2 regions of the Pseudomonas kurunegalensis genome follow, and region 2 is predicted to be linked to the other one. Evidence: predicted binding sites of a transcription regulator. Region 2 holds the regulator's gene; the other holds the start of a gene.
The links. The regulator FliA, encoded in region 2, starts transcription of late flagellar genes. The targets are predictions, from matches to a motif close to CTAAAGTTTNNNNNNNNNNNGCCGNTAA.
Positions count from the first base shown of each region.

Region 1: a site for FliA is predicted at 1,892-1,919, ahead of QQ992_RS24060 (methyl-accepting chemotaxis protein). Genes of this name have one in related genera too.

Region 1 covers NZ_CP127871.1:5,248,075-5,254,640, reverse strand. The annotation lists gene QQ992_RS24060 (methyl-accepting chemotaxis protein) at 1-1,805, opposite strand, end outside; gene ypfJ (KPN_02809 family neutral zinc metallopeptidase) at 1,980-2,873, opposite strand; gene pcaH (protocatechuate 3,4-dioxygenase subunit beta) at 3,074-3,793, shown strand; gene pcaG (protocatechuate 3,4-dioxygenase subunit alpha) at 3,804-4,409, shown strand; gene trmA (tRNA (uridine(54)-C5)-methyltransferase TrmA) at 4,536-5,621, opposite strand; gene QQ992_RS24035 (NCS2 family permease) at 5,618-6,566, opposite strand, start outside.
Region 2 covers NZ_CP127871.1:4,413,861-4,420,426, reverse strand. The annotation lists gene flhA (flagellar biosynthesis protein FlhA) at 1-43, shown strand, start outside; gene flhF (flagellar biosynthesis GTPase FlhF) at 55-1,365, shown strand; gene fleN (flagellar synthesis regulator FleN) at 1,459-2,292, shown strand; gene fliA (RNA polymerase sigma factor FliA) at 2,289-3,029, shown strand; gene QQ992_RS20035 (chemotaxis response regulator CheY) at 3,137-3,511, shown strand; gene QQ992_RS20030 (protein phosphatase CheZ) at 3,532-4,320, shown strand; gene QQ992_RS20025 (chemotaxis protein CheA) at 4,333-6,561, shown strand.

The DNA.
Region 1 (6,566 bases), 830 kb from region 2:
ACATTCAGAATGCTACGGCTGATCTCTTCAGCCACCGCGCTCTGCTGCTCTGCCGCCGCTGCAATCTGCTGGTTCATCGACTGGATGCTCGACACCGTGCTGGTGATGCTCTCCAGCGAAGCCCCGGCCTTGCGTGCCAGCTCGACGCTGCTGTCGGTGAGGGTACGGCTGCCCTGCATGGCGTTCGCCACTTGCTGGGTGCCATGTTGCAGGCTGGCAATCAGCTCTTCGATTTCTTCGGTGGACTTCTGCGTGCGCTGCGCCAGGCCGCGCACTTCGTCGGCAACCACGGCAAATCCACGCCCGGCCTCGCCAGCACGCGCCGCTTCGATCGCTGCGTTCAGCGCCAGCAGGTTGGTCTGTTCGGCCACCGACTTGATCACGTCCATCACGCTGCCGATCTTCTGGCTTTCCTGCTGCAGCAGGTTCATGGCTTCGGTGGAGCGGTGCATGTCTTCGGCCAGGCGCTCGATCTGGCCAATCGCCTCGCCCACCACGCGATCGCCGGCACGGGCTTCGTCGTCGGCACCGGTGGCGGCATGAGAGGCCTGCTCGGCGTTGCGTGCCACTTCCTGAACGGTGGCGGCCATTTCGTGCATGGCGGTGGCCACCTGGTCGGTCTCGACCTTCTGGCTGTTGGCGCCCGCGCTGGTCTGTTCGGTGACTGCCGACAGCTCTTCGGCGGCGCTGGCGATCTGGGTGACGCCATCGCGAATGCCGGTGATCAGCTCGCGCAGGGTGGTGCCCATGCGTGCGATGCCTTGCTGCAACACGCCCAACTCATCGCGACGGGTGACGCGCAGGTGCTGGGTAAGGTCGCCGCTGGCGATCTTTTCCACCGCGCCCAGGGTTTCACGCAGCGGGCCGGTGATCTGGCGGGTGATCAGCACCGCTGCCAGCACGCCAACCAACAGCGCCAGCAACGTGGCGATGGCCTGCAGGCTGCGGGCCTGGGTGCTTTCGATGTCGCGGCGCTCCAGCTGGATCTGGTACAGCGCATCACTGCGCTTGACGATGTCGGCACCCTGTACGGTCATTTCGGCGCGTGAGGTGGTGATGTCGGCGACTGCGTCGCGGAATTGGCGGACGGCGTCGCGGTAGGCCAGCACCGAGCGCTCGAACTGCTGCAGACGGACGTCTTCGGCGGGCAGCTGGCGCTTGAGGTTGTCGATATCGGCCAGCGCCGCATCCAGCTGGCGCAGGGCGGCCTGCTCGTTGGCGGCAGTGTTGTCGGCAATGTAGCCGCGTACATCGATGCGCACCTGCAACAGTTGCTGGCGGGCCTTGCTGATCAGCTGGTACTGGGCCAGGCGCACGCTGTCGGCCTCGGGGCGAGCCATCACTTCCTGGCTGAGGGTGTCCATGGCCTGGTCGGCGCGGGTTGCCGAGCTGTCCATCGCCGTGCGCGCGGTACGGGTGGCGTCGTAGCCCTGGCGCATCTTGTTCAGCGACAGCTTGTAGGCGCTGATGGTTTCGCCCAGTTCATTCAGCAGCTTGATGTTTTCCGGGCTCTTGAAGGTGCTGGCCAGGTAGGCCTGTTGCTTGCTGAAGGCGTCCAGTTTGGTCTGGGTGTTGGCGGCGGCGGCATCGTCGCCGTTGGCGATCATGTACTGCAGACGCGCAATGCGCAGGTCGGTGAGGTCCTTGTTCAGCTGGCCGATGTCGCCCATCCAGTTGCTGCGGTCGATCAGGCTGCCCAGGCTGGTCCAGCCGGTGAGGGCCAGCAGGCCGGTGAGGACCAGCACCAGGCCGAAGCCCAGGCCGAGTTTGAGGTTGACGCTGATGTTGGCGAACCAGCTGTTCATGCACGCTCTCCAGAAGTAGTTTTCGCTCTCTTGATCTTCGATCGCCAGGCGTTGTTGTTCTGGATGCCCGCTGATTCGTGCAGGGGTTATCGGCAATGATTGCGGAAGCTGAAACGCTTTTTCAGCAGATTTGTAACTGGATAAATTGGGGCTGCAAAGCGGCCCCAATCAGTATCAAAGGTTACGCGCACTGAAGGTATCGCAACTGTTCACCTCGCCCTGGGCAAACCCGGCCTTGAACCAGCGCACGCGCTGCGCCGAAGTGCCATGGGTGAACGAGTCTGGCACTACACGCCCGCGACCTTGCTGCTGCAGGCGGTCATCGCCAATGGCGTTGGCCGCGTTCAAAGCTTCTTCGACGTCACCCGGTTCCAGCCAGTTCAGGCGCTTTTGGGCCTGGTAGGCCCACACACCGGCCAGGCAGTCGGCTTGCAGCTCCTGGCGCACCAGCAGGCCGTTGTCGCCTTCCATGCGCTGGCCGTTGCGGCGCGCGGCATCCACCTTGGCCGAAACGCCCAGCAGGGTCTGCACATGGTGGCCGATTTCGTGAGCGATCACGTAGGCCTGGGCGAAGTCGCCAGCGGCAGCAAAGCGGGTTTCCATTTCGCGGAAGAACGACATGTCCAGGTACACCCGCTGGTCTGCCGGGCAATAGAACGGCCCCACTGCCGCCGAGGCGAAGCCACAGGCTGAATTGACCTGGCCACTGAACAGCACCAGCTTGGGGTCGCGGTACTGTTTGCCGGCTTCGGCAAACAGGGCTTTCCAGGTGTCCTCGGTGTCGCCCAGGATCGAGGCAACGAACTCGGCCTGCTGGTCATTGGCCGGTGGCGCCTTGCCGCCCGCACCACTCGGTGCAACCTGCGTCTGTTGCTGCTCCATCTGGCCGGCGAGCTGGCCAAGAATCTGCAACGGGTCCTGCCCGGTGAGCCAGCCGATGCCGACGATCAGCAGGATCGCCCCAAGCCCCAGCCCCTTGCCGCCGCCGAAACGCATGCCGCCGCCACCGCCACCTTCGCCTCGGGCATCGACCACGTTGTCGCTGCGTCGGCCTTTTCGCCATTCCATGAGTGCTCTCCCGAGCGTGAAACAAGAAGACAAAGATTAGTTCACGACAGCAGCAGGTGTCAGGCCAAGGTGTTAATCCATAACCATATGGTTATGTTTAAGGTGCCTGATTTCAATATTCATCGCGCGCGACTTGTCAGAAACTGCAAGTCCGCCTGCCACGCCCAGGCCTTCACATAATTCCAAGAGAGGAAACCGGCATGCCCGCACAGGACAACAGCCGCTTCGTGATCCGTGATCGCAACTGGCACCCCAAAGCCCTTACGCCTGACTATAAGACGTCCATTGCCCGCTCGCCGCGCCAGGCACTGGTCAGCATCCCACAGTCGATCAGCGAAACCACGGGGCCAGACTTTTCCCACCTGGGCTTCGGTGCCCACGACCATGACCTGCTGCTGAACTTCAACAACGGTGGCCTGCCAATCGGCGAGCGCATCATCGTTGCCGGCCGGGTCGTCGACCAGTACGGCAAGCCTGTGCCGAATACTCTGGTGGAGATGTGGCAAGCCAACGCTGGCGGCCGCTACCGCCACAAGAACGACCGCTACCTGGCTCCGCTGGACCCGAACTTCGGTGGTGTCGGCCGCTGCCTGACCGACCGTGATGGCTACTACAGCTTCCGCACCATCAAGCCAGGCCCGTACCCATGGCGCAACGGCCCGAACGACTGGCGCCCGGCGCACATCCACTTCGCCATCAGCGGCCCGTCGATTGCGACCAAGCTGATCACCCAGCTGTACTTCGAGGGTGACCCGCTGATCCCGATGTGCCCGATCGTCAAGTCGATCGCCAACCCGCAAGCCGTGCAGCAGTTGATCGCCAAGCTCGACATGAGCAACGCCAACCCGATGGACTGCCTGGCCTACCGCTTCGACATCGTGCTGCGCGGCCAGCGCAAGACCCACTTCGAAAACTGCTGAGGACCCCGCCATGCCAATCGAACTGCTGCCGGAAACCCCTTCGCAGACTGCCGGCCCCTACGTGCACATCGGCCTGGCCCTGGAAGCGGCCGGCAACCCGACCCGCGACCAGGAAATCTGGAACCGCCTGGCCAAGCCAGACGCGCCGGGCGAGCACATTCTGCTGATCGGCCAGGTGTATGACGGTAACGGCCACCTGGTGCGCGACTCGTTCCTGGAAGTGTGGCAAGCCGACGCCAATGGCGAGTACCAGGATGCCTACAACCTGGAAAACGCCTTCAACAGCTTTGGTCGCACCGCCACCACCTTCGATGCCGGCGAGTGGACGCTGCACACGGTCAAGCCGGGCGTGGTGAACAACGCGGCTGGCGTGCCGATGGCGCCGCACATCAACATCAGCCTGTTTGCCCGGGGCATCAACATTCACCTGCACACGCGCCTGTACTTCGATGATGAGGCCCAGGCCAACGCCAAGTGCCCGGTGCTGAACCTGATCGAGCAGCCGCAGCGGCGTGAGACGTTGATTGCCAAGCGTTGCGAAGTGGACGGGAAAACGGCGTATCGCTTCGATATCCGTATTCAGGGGGAAGGGGAGACGGTCTTCTTCGACTTCTGAGTGAAGCCTTTGGGGCCGCTTTGCGGCCCATCGCGACACAAGGCCGCTCCTACAGGGGAACGCAACTCCCTGTAGGAGCGGCCTTGTGTCGCGATGGGCTGCAAAGCAGCCCCGGCGATCTGAAGTTTACCGCCGAACCAGCAGAACCCCACTCTCCATATGGTGGGTATAGGGGAACTGGTCAAACAACGCACACCGCTCGATGCGGTGGGTGTCCTGCAGCTGGGCAATGTTCGCCGCCAGCGTTTCCGGGTTGCACGAGATGTACAGAATCCGCTCGAAACGCCGGGTCAGCTCGCAGGTGTCCGGGTCCATCCCCGCGCGCGGCGGATCGACGAACACCGTGCCGAAGTCATAGCTCTTCAGGTCGATGCCTTCCAGACGACGGAACGGCCGCACCTCATTCAGCGCCTGGGTCAGCTCTTCCGCCGACAACCGCACCAAACGCACGTTATCTACAGCGTTCTCGTCGAGGTTGCTCAGCGCGGCATTGACCGAAGTCTTGCTGATTTCGGTCGCCAGCACCTGGCGCACGCGGGTAGCCAGCGGCAGGGTGAAGTTGCCGTTACCGCAGTACAGCTCCAGCAAATCGTCTTCACGCTCGCCGATGGCGTCGAACGCCCAGCTCAGCATCTTCTGGTTCACCGCGCCGTTAGGCTGGGTGAACGCGCCTTCCGGTTGGCGATAGCTGAACACACGGCCAGCCACGTCGAGCTTTTCCACTGCGTAGTCGCGGCCGATCACCAGGCGTTTGCCTTTGGAGCGGCCGATGACGCTAACGCCCAGCGCTTCAGCCAGTTGCCGCGCTTCCACTTCCCACGCCTCGTCCAGCGGGCGGTGGTAGCACATGGTGATCATCGCATCGCCGGCCAGGGTGGTCAGGAACTCCACCTGGAATAGGCGGTTGCCCAGTTCTTCACTGGCCTGCCAGGCCGCCTTCAGGCGCGGCATCAGCGCATTGATGCGCTGGCTGGCAATGGGGAAGTCCTCGATCAGGATTGCCTTGTGCTTCTCGCCCGGGGCAAACATGGCGTAGTGGCGCTGGCCATCCTCGCGCCACAGGCGGAACTCGGCGCGCAAGCGGTAGTGCTCGCGCGGCGAGTCGAAAACAGCCGGCTCCGGCGCGCCGAAGGGCGCCAGCAGCTCGCGCAGCCGGGCCACCTTGGCGTCCAGCTGGGTGGCGTAGGAGGAGGGGTCGAAAGCAGCACTCATGCGTTGAACCAGCCCAGCTTGATGACGAACAGGATGGAAAGGATCACCAGGGCCGGGTTCAGGTCGCGGTGGCGGCCAGAGATCAGCTTGACGGCGGTCCAGGAAATGAAGCCGAAGGCGATACCGTTGGCGATCGAGTAGGTCAGCGGCATGGCCAGGGCGGTCACCACCACCGGTGCGGCTTCGGTGACGTCGTCCCAGTTTATTTCTGCCAGGCCCGAAGCCATCAGCACTGCGACGAACAGCAACGCCGGGGCAGTGGCGAACGCCGGCACGCTACCGGCCAGCGGAGCGAAGAACAGCGCCAGCAGGAACAGCACGGCAACCACGATGGCGGTCAGGCCAGTGCGGCCACCGGCGCTCACGCCTGCAGCGGATTCGATGTAGCTGGTGGTGGTCGAGGTGCCCAGCAGCGAACCGGCCATGGCGGCGGTGCTGTCGGCGATCAGGGCGCGGCCCATTTTCGGCATGTGGCCGTCCTTGCCCATCAAACCGGCGCGCTTGGCCACGCCGATCAGGGTGCCGGAGTTGTCGAACAGGTCGACGAACAGGAAGGCGAAGATCACGCTGACCAGGCCTACGTCCAGTGCACCGGCAATGTCCAGTTGCAGGAAGGTCGGTGCCAGCGATGGCGGCATGGAGACGATGCCGCCGAACGGCGTCACGCCCATCGCGATCGAGGCGATGGTCACCGCGAGGATACCGATCAGCACGGCGCCGCGCACTTTCAGCGACTCCAGGCCCACGATCAGGAAGAAGCCCAGGGTGGCGAGGATCGGAGCCGGCTGCTTGAGGTCGCCCAGGCCCACCAGGGTAGCCGGGTTATCGACGACGATGCCCGCGTTATGCAGCGCGATCAGCGCCAGGAACAGCCCAATACCGGCGGCAATCGCCGAGCGCAGCGGCAGCGGGATGCTGTTCACGATCCATTCGCGGATGCGGAAG
Region 2 (6,566 bases):
CAAGCAAGTCACCATCGTTGCCACCGTGGGCCCTAACGGCTGAGGTAGTGGATAATGCAAGTTAAGCGATTTTTCGCCGCCGATATGCGTCAGGCCATGAAACTGGTCCGTGATGAGCTGGGCGCCGATGCCGCGATCATTGGCAACCGCCGTATTGCCGGTGGTGTCGAACTGACGGCCGCGCTGGACTACAAGCTGTCCGCCCTGGCCCCACGCGTGCCCAACGCCGAGCTGGAAGAAGAGCTGCGCAAGACGCACACGCGCATCGCCACGGCCCAGGCTGAGCTGGACCACCGCCAGGACAGCAGTGACAACAACCGCCAATTGTTCGCCGGGCAGTCGCTGACCGCCGCCGAGCCATTGATCGAGCCGCACGTCGATGCTCCCGAGGCGGCTACTGCTGCCCCGGCCGCTGCGCCAGTAGACCCGCGCCTGTTCGATGCCATGCGCTCCGAGCTGTCGGGCCTGCGCGAGTTGCTGGAAGTGCAGCTCGGTTCGCTGGCCTGGACCCAGTTGCAGGGCAGCAAGCCGCAGCAGGCCAACCTGTGGCGGCGCCTGCAGCGCATCGGCCTGTCCGGCCCGATTGCCCGCGAGCTGCTGGACCTCACCACCGAGATCGAAGAGCCACGTCAGGCCTGGCGCATGCTGCTGGCGCACCTGGCGCGCATGATCGAAATCCCGGAAATCGAGCCGATCGAAGAGGGCGGGGTGATCGCCATGGTCGGCCCGGCCGGCATGGGCAAGACCACCACCCTGGCCAAGCTGGCCGCCCGCTATGTGCTCAAGTACGGCGCGCAGAACCTGGCGCTGGTGAGCATGGACAGCTTCCGCATCGGCGCCCAGGAGCAGCTCAAGACCTTGGGCCGCATCCTCAACGTGCCGGTGACCTACGTCGACCCGGGGCAGTCGCTGGCAGCCGCACTGGAGCCCTTGCTGCGCAAGCGCGTGGTGCTGATCGATACCGCCGGCCTGCAGGCCAGCGACCCGGCGCTGCGCATGCAGCTGGAAACCCTGGCCGGGCGTGGCATTGCTGCGAAGAACTACCTGGTGCTGGCCACCACCAGCCAGAAGCAGGTGCTGACCGCCGCCTACCACAGCTACAAGCGCTGTGGCCTGGCCGGCTGCATCCTGACCAAGCTCGATGAAACGGCAAGCCTTGGCGACGTGTTGAGCCTTGCCATCAGTCATGAACTGCCTGTGGCCTACCTCACCGATGGCCCGCGCATTCCTGACGACCTGCACCTGCCGCGTGGCCACCAACTGGTCTCCCGCGCAGTCAATGTGCAGCAGCAGGACGAGCCCAGCGAAGAGGCCATGGCCGACATGTTCGCTGATCTCTATCACAACCCACGGCGAGCGGGTTGACCATGAAGTGTGTGCAAAGTAGCTATGCCAAGGGGTACGCAGAATTGCCCCACGTGTGGCCTGAGTCCCAGCGAGACAAGGTAAAGAACAGACATGGGTAGCATGCATCCCGTACAGGTGATCGCCGTGACCGGTGGCAAAGGTGGCGTCGGCAAGACTAACGTTTCAGTGAACTTGTCCCTGGCGCTGGCCGAGCTTGGCCGCAGGGTCATGCTGCTTGACGCCGACCTGGGCCTGGCCAACGTCGACGTGTTGCTGGGCCTTACCCCCAAACGTACCTTGGCCGATGTCATCGAAGGGCGCTGCGAGCTGCGTGACGTGATGCTGCAAGGCCCTGGCGGTGTGCGCATCGTGCCGGCGGCCTCGGGCACCCAGAGCATGGTGCACCTGGCCCCGGCCCAGCATGCGGGCCTGATCCAGGCGTTCAGCGAAATCGGCGACAACCTCGACGTGCTGGTGATCGACACGGCTGCGGGTATCGGTGACTCGGTGGTCAGCTTCGTTCGCGCTGCCCAGGAAGTGCTGCTGGTGGTGTGCGACGAACCCACCTCGATCACCGACGCCTACGCCCTGATCAAACTGCTGAACCGCGACTACGGCATGAATCGTTTCCGCGTGCTGGCCAACATGGCGCAGAGCCCGCAGGAAGGGCGCAACCTGTTCGCCAAGCTGACCAAGGTCACCGACCGCTTCCTTGACGTTGCCCTGCAATACGTAGGCGCCGTACCGTACGACGAGTGCGTGCGCAAGGCGGTGCAAAAGCAGCGTGCCGTCTATGAAGCCTTCCCCCGCTCCAAGTGCGCGCTGGCCTTCAAGGCGATTGCCCAGAAGGTCGACAGCTGGCCGCTGCCGGCCAACCCGCGCGGCCATCTGGAGTTCTTCGTCGAGCGCCTGGTGCAGCCCACCAGCGCGGGACCTGTGCTATGAACGCCAGCGGTTTCAAGATGTACAGCCGGGCGGCCAAAGACGCCCAGTACGAGCTGATCGAGCGATATGCGCCGCTGGTCAAACGCATTGCCTACCACTTGCTGGCGCGGTTGCCAGCCAATGTGCAGGTCGAGGATCTGATCCAGGCCGGCATGATCGGCCTGCTGGAAGTGGCCAGCAAGTATGACGCCAGCAAGGGCGCCAGCTTTGAAACCTATGCCGGCATCCGCATTCGCGGGGCCATGCTGGATGAGGTTCGCAAGGGCGACTGGGCACCGCGTTCGGTGCACCGCAATACCCGTATGGTCAGCGACGCGATGCGTGCCGTAGAGGCCAGAACGGGCCGGGACGCTAAAGATCATGAAGTTGCTGCCGAACTCCAATTGAGTCTCGATGATTACTACGGGATCTTGAACGACACCCTGGGCAGCCGACTGTTCAGCTTTGACGACCTGTTGCAGGACGGCGAGCACGAAGGGCTTCACGAGGATGGTGCCAGTGGCCACGTCGAACCTGCGCGTGGCCTGGAGGACGAGCGCTTCCAGGCTGCCCTGACCGAAGCCATTGCCAACCTGCCGGAGCGTGAGCGTCTGGTGCTGGCGCTGTACTACGACGAAGAGCTGAACCTCAAGGAAATCGGTGAGGTGCTGGGTGTCAGCGAATCGCGGGTCAGTCAGTTGCACAGCCAGTGTGCCGCGCGTCTGCGCAGCCGTCTTGGGGAGTGGCGGGCACGTTGAGCCTGCTGTCGTTGCAGTCGTTTTCTACGTTGTACCGAATTGAATGAGTGCGTGCTCGGTAGGCCGGGCGCGTTTGAGACTGCTTGGAGGTCTAATTGGACAAGAACATGAAAATCCTCATCGTTGACGACTTCTCGACGATGCGGCGGATCATCAAGAACCTGTTGCGTGATCTGGGCTTCACCAACACCGACGAAGCCGATGACGGCACCACGGCGCTGCCGATGCTGGAGAACGGCCACTACGACTTCCTGGTGACCGACTGGAACATGCCGGGTATGTCGGGCATCGACCTGCTGCGTAAAGTGCGTGCCAGCGACAAGCTGAAAACCATGCCTGTACTGATGGTGACCGCCGAGGCCAAGCGTGACCAGATCATCGAAGCGGCTCAGGCCGGCGTCAATGGTTATGTGGTCAAGCCGTTCACCGCCCAGGTGCTCAAAGAAAAGATCGAGAAGATCTTCGAACGCGTCAACGGCTGAGTCACGTCAGGGGGCGCGCCATGGATTCATCACAAACCTCTTTGGGCGAGTTCGAATCGACCCTGAAGAAACACGCCCAGGAGTTGGTCGAAAGCCTGGAGCGGGGCCGCTTCGGCGAGGCGGTGCAGCTGATTCACGAGCTGAACCAGACCCGCGACCGTGGCCTGTACCAGGAAGTCGGCAAACTGACCCGCGAGCTGCACAGCGCCATCGTCAGTTTCCAGATCGACCCGACCATGCCGCAAGCCGAGGAGGTGTCGCAGATTACCGACGCCACCGAGCGCCTGTCGTACGTGGTCAAGCTGACCGAGGGCGCGGCCAACCGCACCATGGACCTGGTCGAGGAAAGCACCCCGGTGCTCAACGACCTGGCCAGCGAGGCCAAGGCCCTGAGCACCGACTGGCAGCGCTTCATGCGCCGCGAAGTGGCTGCGCCGGAATTCCGTGATCTGGTCAAGCGCGTCGACAGTTTCCTGACGCACAGCGCCGAAGGTAACCGCAAGGTCGCCGGCCACCTCAATGACATTCTGCTGGCTCAGGACTATCAGGACCTGACCGGTCAGGTGATCAAACGCGTCACCACATTGGTGACCGAAGTCGAAAGCAACTTGCTCAAGCTGGTGCTGATGGCCAGCCAGGTCGACCGGTTTGCCGGCATAAAACATGACCACGATCAACTGCGCGCAGAAAAAGATGCAGAAAAACATCCGACTCGGGGTGAAGGTCCGCAGATTCATGCCGATAAGCGTGAAGACGTCGTGTCCGGTCAGGACGATGTCGATGATCTGCTGTCCAGCCTGGGTTTTTAAGGAGCACGTTTGATGAGCTTCGGCGCCGATGAAGAAATCCTCCAGGATTTCCTGGTAGAAGCCGGCGAAATTCTTGAGCAACTGTCCGAGCAACTGGTCGAGCTGGAAAGCCGGCCCGACGATGCCGACCTGCTCAATGCGATCTTTCGCGGTTTCCACACTGTTAAAGGGGGCGCCGGCTTCCTTCAGCTGAACGAGCTGGTGGAGTGCTGCCATATTGCCGAGAACGTGTTCGACGTCCTGCGCAAGGGTGAGCGCCGGGTCGATGCGGAACTGATGGACGTGGTGCTCGAGGCACTGGATACGGTCAACAGCATGTTTGGCCAGGTGCGCGAGCGCGCCGAAGTGACCCCGGCCACCCCCGAGCTGCTGGCGGCGTTGTCACGCCTGGCCGAGCCCGGTGGCGCCGAAGTGGTTGCGCCCACTGCTGCTGTGCCCGAGCCGGTTGTCGAGGCGCCCGCCGCAGCCCCGGTCGAGGACCAGGACATCACCGACAGCGAGTTTGAACAGTTGCTCGACTCGCTCGATGCGGTCAAGGCGCAAGCGGCGGCCGACGAGCAGATGCAGGGCGAGACCGTCAGCGGCGCGGGTGACGAAATCACCGATGCCGAGTTCGAGTCGCTGCTCGACCAGTTGCACGGCAAAGGCCAGTTCAGCGCCGAGGTGGCAGCCGCGCCGGTAGCCGCGTCTGCTGAACCGCTCAGCGATGAAATCACCGACGCCGAGTTTGAATCGCTGCTCGACCAGTTGCATGGCAAGGGCACCTTCCAGGCGGATGCCTTGCCAGCCGCCAAGGCGCCGGCGCCCGCCGTGGAGGGCAACCCCGCAGCGACCAGCGACGAAATCAGCGAGCATGAGTTCGAGGCGTTGCTGGACCAGCTGCATGGCAAGGGCAAGTTCGGCGGTGACGTTGCCGCAGTCGAGGCGCCTGCTGCAGCCAAGGTGCAAGCATCCGTCGCAGCCAAGGCCGACAGCCCGCCGGTAGCCAAGCCTGCTGTCGCGCCAGCCAGCAAGCCAGCGGCGGCACCCCGTGCGCCGGCCCCGGCCGCCGACAAGCATGCTGTCAGCGAAGTGGAAACCACCGTGCGTGTGGACACTGCGCGCCTGGACGAAATCATGAACATGGTGGGCGAACTGGTGCTGGTGCGCAACCGCCTGGTGCGCCTGGGCCTGAACAGTGGCGACGAGGCCATGTCCAAGGCCGTGTCCAACCTCGATGTGGTCACTGCCGACCTGCAGACGGCGGTGATGAAAACCCGCATGCAGCCGATCAAGAAAGTGTTCGGCCGCTTCCCTCGGCTGGTGCGCGACCTGGCCCGCCAGCTGAAAAAAGAGATCAACCTGGAGCTGGTCGGCGAAGAGACCGACCTGGACAAGAACCTGGTCGAAGCCCTGGCCGACCCGCTGGTGCACCTGGTGCGCAACGCTGTCGACCATGGTGTCGAGATGCCCGATGAGCGTGAAGCTTCCGGTAAGGCCCGCACGGGGCGTGTGGTGCTGTCGGCCGAACAGGAAGGCGACCACATCCTGCTGTCGATTTCTGATGACGGCAAGGGCATGGACCCTAACATCCTGCGTGCCAAGGCCGTGGAAAAGGGCCTGATGGACAAGGACGCCGCCGAGCGCTTGAGCGAGTCGGACTGCTACAACCTGATCTTCGCGCCAGGGTTCTCGACCAAGACCGAGATTTCCGACGTGTCCGGGCGTGGCGTGGGCATGGACGTGGTGAAGACCAAGATCTCCCAGCTCAACGGTTCGATCAACATCTATTCGGCCAAGGGCCAGGGCTCGAAGATCGTCATCAAGGTACCGCTGACCCTGGCGATCATGCCCACCCTGATGGTGATGCTGGGCAACCAGGCGTTCGCCTTCCCGCTGGTCAACGTCAACGAGATCTTCCACCTCGACCTGTCGCGCACCAATGTGGTCGACGGCCAGGAAGTGGTGATCGTGCGTGACAAGGCGCTGCCGCTGTTCTACCTCAAGCGCTGGCTGGTCCAGGGCCAGGTGCACGAAGAGCAGCACGAGGGCCATGTGGTGATCCTGTCGGTCGGCACCCAGCGCATCGGCTTCGTCGTCGATCAACTGGTGGGCCAGGAAGAAGTGGTGATCAAGCCGCTGGGCAAGATGCTGCAGGGCACCCCGGGCATGTCCGGGGCCACCATCACCGGTGACGGGCGCATTGCGTTGATTCTCGACGTCCCGAGCATGCTCAAGCGTTACGCCGCGCGGCGTATTTGATTTCG